DNA from 3 places in the Secundilactobacillus paracollinoides genome. Region 1 is predicted to be linked to each of the others. Evidence: predicted binding sites of a transcription regulator. Region 1 holds the regulator's gene; each other region holds the start of a gene.
The links. Region 1 encodes NrdR, which represses ribonucleotide reductase genes. Its sites were predicted from a motif close to ACACNATATATNGTGT; they were not measured.
Positions count from the first base shown of each region.

Region 1 (2,277 bases):
TTGCGCGTGAAGTGGTCGAACCTGATTCACTCGCTTTAAGCCAGATTGCAGCGACGTTTGGCACGGCAATGATTCAACCAGACGGGACGCTTGATCGCCACCGGCTGGGCCAACGCGTGTTTAACGATGAAGATGAACTGGATAAGCTAAATGCCATCACGAGTCCGGCCATCCACAAGGCCGTGAAAAAACAGGTGGCCGCTTACCGCCGCAAACACACGCCGTTAGTGGTGTTCGATGCGCCGACGTTGTTTGAGGGTGACTACGCCTATGACGTTGATGTGATCATGGTCGTTGCGCTGGATACGGCTGCCCAATTGCAGCGGTTAATGGCACGAGATAACATGTCTGAGGCCGATGCGCGCAGCCGGATCAACAGTCAGCTGCCGTTGGCTGAAAAAATCAACGTGGCCGATATTGTCGTTGATAATGGCGGCTCTATTGATAAAACGAAAGCCCAAGTGGTAGAATGGCTTAATAAACTGCATTTGGTCGATTAATGACCAGATGGTTGAAAACGAGGTGAGACCATGCACTGTCCGCATTGCCATCATAATGGATCCCGCGTTGTTGATAGTCGGCCGACCGATGAAGGCCGGGTGATTCGGCGACGACGGGAATGCGAAAATTGCGGTTTTCGTTTTACGACCTTTGAACGGATCGAAGTGACACCGTTACTGGTGATCAAAAAGAACGGGACCAGAGAAGAATTTAATCGTGAAAAGATCCTGCGCGGTATCATTCGCTCGGCTGAAAAGCGACCGGTGGGAATGGACGTCATGACGAAGATCGTTGACGAAGTTGAAAATGAGATTCGCTCACTGGGCGAAAATGAAGTTTCGAGTCAACTGATTGGTGAATACGTTATGAAACGGCTGGCCGATGTGGATGAGATTTCCTACATCCGATTTGCCAGCGTCTACCGCCAGTTTAAGGACATGAGCGTCTTCTTAAAGGAACTCGAAGACGTCATGCAAAAAGATAAAGATAAACCAGACAAGTCTGATCAAAAATAATGAATGGGGGCGTTTCGGATGACACTGGATAACACCACCTCTCTGACCCCCAAAACGACGGTTGCCATAATGGCAACTGGCAGGTTAACTGTGGATCAGCGCGACGTGTTAGATGACCTGTATCAACCGCTGATTGGTGTGGCTGGATACGGGTTGCTGCTCGTTTTGTGGCGTCAGCTTGAATTGACCCACGGCACTCAGGTGCAGCTCAAACACAGTGAATTACTCGACCTGTTAAACATCAGTGTGAGCGAGCTAGAACACTGCCGCCAGCGGCTTGAAGCCCTGGAATTGATTCAAACCTATCGGAACCAGTCAGACAAGCTGCCGGAATTGATCTACGAACTCCAGCAGCCTGTTTCTGCCGGGACATTTTTTGGGGATGATCTGTTAAGCGTGCTTTTGCTTGACGTGGTGGGTGAAAAACAGTTCAAGCGGTTACGTGACCACTTTGTGCGCCCTCAAGCGACCCATGATGGTTGGCAGAATATCTCGCGACAATTTTTAGACGTCTTTCAAGTGAACGACCGGTTGATTGCCACCCCGCCAGCGTTGATCTCGGAAACAAAAGCGGCCTTTAAGGGCAGTGACGATGTGACGAACTGGCCAAAGCAGACGGCAAGTTCGCGCTTTGATTTTGATCTGCTGATCGATATTTTAAAGCGGTCGTACGTCAACCTTGAGGATATTAAGGCCAACCGGGAACTCATTTTAAATGAGCACCTGATGTATGGCCTGACGGAGCCTGAAATGGCGGACTATATTAATCGGGCAACCAATCTAGCGACGAACGCGTTAAATGCCCGCCAGCTGCAAGCGATGATTGCGTCAGAACAACGAAATGCGACGCCAGTGACAACTGGCACGACAGCACAGACGAAAACGGCTGCGGCTAGTGAGCCTCAAAAACAGTCGACGACCAAGCACACGCCGCAGGAACAGGCACTGATCACAGTGGCAAACCAGGTGTCGCCCATGGCCTTTTTGACGAAAATGCACGAGGAAAAGGGCGGTTATGTAACTGGTGGCGAGCAGCGCATTGTTGAAGGCTTACTCAATAAACAGGTCTTTCCTAACGCTGTGGTCAACGTGCTGATCTTTTATCTGCTTATGAATATGAAACAGTCCACGCTGACCCAGCGGTTAACCGATACGATTGCCAATAGTTGGGCTCAGGCTAGCGTTAAAACGCCCGAGGATGCACTCAAAGAAATCCATCGTTACCAAAAGGAACGGGATAATCCGCAACCAGGTCGCAAGG
Region 1 is NZ_CP014912.1:2,983,377-2,985,653, reverse strand. It holds gene coaE (dephospho-CoA kinase) at 1-500, shown strand, start outside; gene nrdR (transcriptional regulator NrdR) at 531-1,016, shown strand; gene AYR61_RS13115 (DnaD domain protein) at 1,035-2,277, shown strand, end outside.

Region 2 (2,277 bases), 920 kb from region 1:
GTTTCGGTTGGCCTTCATGGTCTCACTCTTCACGATGAGGTCACGTCGTTTCTGGTCTAAGGCCAGTAAGTCGTCGATCTCCTGCGCGTCAACACCACGGGTTGCCAACTTTTCCTTCACGAAATCCGTTTCAGTCCGGATCAACTTTAAATCAAGCATAATAGTACTTCTCCCTTCGTTATTGTACCGTCAAAAAAAGCCTCCGCCCCAAAAAATTGGGACGAAGACTTCGCGGTACCACCCAAGTTTGCGGCCTCTGCCACACACTCTCATCGGTAACGGCGATCACCGTACAGGATTAACTGTCCGCTTTCGTGTGATGGAGTTTCGGTCAACGGCTCACAGCTCACACCGTCTCTCTGGAAGACCTACTAAAGTCACACTGCGTTTTGATTACTGTCACTATATTACGATATTTGACCCCTATTTACAAGTCACGTCACCGTAAACTTGATCACAGGCTTTTTATAGCGCGAGGGATGCCATTTTCTCATCGACAAGATCCAGCACTTTTTGTTGGGCATCCTGATCTTCAACGAAGTCCAATTCGTCTCCATTGATCATCATCTTAGGTGACTTATTGTAGTTGGCATACCAATCCACATAGCGTTCATCTAACTGCTTGTAGTAGTCGTAAAGGCTTGGGTCTTGTGCCACTTGCTCGTATGATCGGCCACGTTTCTTGATCCGGTTCAACATCGTATCAAACGAAATGTTGATGTGGATCAAAAGATCAGGGTTCTTTTTATGAACCGCATTCGGCAGTTCTTCCATCATGTTTTGAAGTAAGGAGTCATAAATGTCCACTTCAGTCTGTGTGGCCCGGCCCATATCAGCGTTGAGTTTAAACAGCAATGAGTCTTCAAAGATCGACCGGTCGAGCACCGTTTCGTCATCCTTAAAAGCCTGCTTAATGCTGTCCAACCGTTTGTTCAAGAAATAGATCTGTAACAAGAACCCATATTTCTTGGGGTCTTGATAAAACAACGGCAAAATTTCATTGTCCTCAACGGATTCGTAAAACGCCGGTTTGTTTAAATGGTCAGCCAGCAGGTTCGTTAAACTTGTCTTGCCGGCACCAATAGTTCCTGAAAGTACAATCATGGCTTAAAATTCTCCTTTAACCTTCAAAAGTCAGTACCACCCATTGTATCATCAGGCCAGTGAAATGCAATATGTTGTGGCAAATTATTTCATAGACTTCGTGATCAGCATTCAATAGAAATTGTAACGATGGCTGTTTAATACCATTCTATCAGCATACTGCGGCATTTGATTCATCTGAGCTTAGTATGGCATTCAGGACAACAGAATGACATTCCAGTTTATCGTATTGAAAGTGCTGACTTGTAAAATCGAGTAGGAGGTAATTGATTAATTCAATTACCGACCTCTCACACCACCGTACGTACGGTTCCGTATACGGCGGTTCAATAATTTAAGCACTTTGTATTGACTGGAGTGTCTTGCTCATATTGATGAGTCCAAGGCGTTCCAGTCTTTTGTTTGTCAGAGTATAGGTCAATGTCTTGCTATGCGCAGTTCGCCAATAACCCTTACGGGTATTGGCCATTGTATAAGCACTGGTGCCAGAAAGCCCCAGTTTTACAAGATGATTGACCTTTGTTTTGAGCTTCTTCCACTGTTTCCAAATATACTGGCGAATCCTTGCTCGCAACCATTCGTCTAAGTGACGGATAAAATTGGTCATTTTCCCGACCGAATAGTACTGTAACCACCCACGCATCTTTTGATGAATCTCGTTAAACACCAGGTTTAACGAAACGCCCCGATTGCGCTTGGTCATTTTCCTGAGTGCAGACTTGATGCGTTGCTTGGCCTGCCAAGCAGGTCGCGCATACGCACCTCCTCGACCAACCCCCAAGGAAAATCCCAGGAACTTGGCCCGCAGAGGCGAACTTACTGATGTCTTGTCCTCATTGACGGTGACCTTTAGGTCGCCTTCAAGAAAGCGAGTAACATTAGTCAGAACCCGTTCTCCAGCACGTTTGCTTCGGACATAAATATTACAATCGTCCGCATAGCGGACAAACTTATGACCTCTGGAAGTTAACAGCTTATCCAGTTCGTTGAGATAAATGTTAGCCAAAAGTGGCGATAAGGGGCCACCTTGAGGGGTGCCTTTATCACTTCGTTCAAATAGACCACCATTCATGACACCGCTGGTTAGGAAGCGACGAATGAGATGCAGTATCCATGGATCCGTAATATACTGCTCAATAAATTTAATAAGCAGATCGTGGTTGACCGTATCGA
Region 2 is NZ_CP014912.1:2,065,709-2,067,985, reverse strand. It holds gene serS (serine--tRNA ligase) at 1-159, opposite strand, end outside; gene AYR61_RS08770 (deoxynucleoside kinase) at 466-1,104, opposite strand; gene ltrA (group II intron reverse transcriptase/maturase) at 1,439-2,277, opposite strand, start outside.
Region 2: the regulator NrdR is predicted to act here: its motif matches at 1,169-1,184, upstream of AYR61_RS08770 (deoxynucleoside kinase).

Region 3 (2,277 bases), 1.2 Mb from region 1:
TGATCCAATTTTTTGTAATGGCATTTAAAACATATTGCGAATCTAATACCATGTGAATATCCGCATCCGTTTTATCCAGATCCCGCAACTTAGTTAGCGCTTTGATCAGGGCCATGATCTCCATCCGATTATTCGTGGCCCCCCATTCGCCAGCGGAATCGGCGACAATTGTGCCGTCTGGCAGTTCCAGCCGGTAAGCCCAGGCGGCTTTGTCGGTGGCCTTCACATGACCGCCATTGACGTTACCGGTGTTTCGCGAACCGCCATCCGTATATCCGACAATCTGGTCAGGAGTCGCGTGCACTGGCGTTTTAATTGGTCGTTTACCTGATCTGCTATGACCCGCTGTCGGATCAACCCCGGCCATGAATGTTTCGGCGTCGCTACGTTGTTTAAAACTTTTATACACCGCACCGGAAAATCCATCGACCTGTTTTTTGGCGTCATCCCAAGTGGTATAGATACCAGGGTGCCGTCCGTTTTTAATTGCATAATATTTGCTCAAGACTATCGCTCCATTAATTTTGACTATTTATAGTTAAGATGTTGATAAACTAGGCCGTATCAATTTTCATTTACCTTATAATATGCTAAAGTTAAAACTAAGAGTAAGAAAATTAAAGTCGAATGGTCCACTACGTTAATCATTTTCGGCTGTCGTCCCTAAGGAGAATCTTTGATGTCTGCTATCCGCGCCCACCTTATTAACATCATCCAAGCCCGTTCTATGCTGAAAGAACAGCACAATCAGGCAAATGAAATCTTTCCAGAACTCACATTGACCGGTCAATACATTTTACCTGATTATTGGTTAACTCGGAAACGGGAAGCTTTTAAAATTCGTAAGCACACGTTCCTGAAGAAGCATTACAAGTCCTATGTTGCCTTTGATTCTGAAAACGGTCAAACATTATGGATGCATAATTTCTCAGGTCTTAGCCAAGCACTATTTTGGCTTGATACCGGTCTAAAACCGGGTGACTCCGACACATCGGTCTCATTCAAAGACTGGCAGGATAAAAATGCCGACGATATCGTTGCATTTAAGGACCAGCTGCGCGAAATGCACCGCGCTAAGAAAGAAGCCATGTTGGCTAAGAAAGCTTAACGCTATTATTTTACAAGAATCCCCACTAAATTCAACTTGAATTTAGTGGGGATTTTTGTGTGTGCCATAACGTGACAAATTTCAGAAAATGAGTCGACTTTTGTCAGACAAAAAATAGTAAAATTGCCGGCTATCCCTGTTCTCATCAGAATTGTTTTCAGATTAATCGATTTAAATTGACTATTTTCTGAAAATAAAGACTTTCCAAACGTACATTCGATGATATAATGAATTTTGTCGCGAAATATCACCTACAACATGTTGTGGTTGCTTTTGAATTTTATCATTTAATTGTCATATATAGTATTTATTCTCATAATTGGAAGGTGTCCCAAAATGCGCAACTATTTTCAATTTCTTTCTCATCAGCTAAAGGGTTGGCCACAACAGAATTACTATCTCTTCTTCTTTAGCCTGGGCTGCCAAGTGATGACCCTCGTCAACTCACCGATCACTGGTCTGACTGTGCTGACCTTTATCGGTACCACGTTGGGTGTTCTGTGCGTCCTTGCCATTAACGCCGCAAAATCAGTCAACGGCTTCTTGGGGATCCTTTCTGCCATTTGTTTCATGATCACTGGGTTTGCTGCTAAAAATTATCTCAGTATGGCCGAACAATTAGCGTACGTCATTACCTTAGATGTGCCAGTCTTGATCAGTGCTAACTGGAACGTCAACATGGCTGCTAAAATTCGTAAGTTTACGCCCCGAACCTGGGTGGTTGCCATTCTATCGACCATTGTGGTCTACGGTGTCTCAGGTACCCTAATTGGCGCTTTCACTAACGATCCGCGTCCCTGGATAGACGCCATCAGTTTCTCAATTAGTTTGACTGCTGGTGTCATTTGTTTCATGCGCTACAACAATCAATATATTTGGTGGGTGGCGTCAGGACTCGCGCAAATGGTGCTGTGGTTCATCTCCTTCCAGCAGGGTTCAGCAACCCTTGCCATGTTCGTGAACAGTGCAGTGTATCTCGCCAATGATGCGTTGGCCTTTACGATTTCACCTTGGTTCAATAAACATGAACGCTCCCGGGTTGTTCGCCAGGAGGAACAGTATGCTCAAGCTTTAAAGCTGGGACAGGACCACGCCTAGGTAAAAAATGCGTCATACAAAAGTAAAGAGACTGTGCAGCAAGTTGGTGGGGTTGCCACTGGCTTGTTTGC
Region 3 is NZ_CP014912.1:1,831,894-1,834,170, reverse strand. It holds gene AYR61_RS07750 (ribonuclease H family protein) at 1-505, opposite strand, end outside; gene AYR61_RS07745 (hypothetical protein) at 680-1,108, shown strand; gene pnuC (nicotinamide riboside transporter PnuC) at 1,445-2,206, shown strand.
Region 3: the regulator NrdR is predicted to act here: its motif matches at 1,360-1,375, upstream of pnuC (nicotinamide riboside transporter PnuC).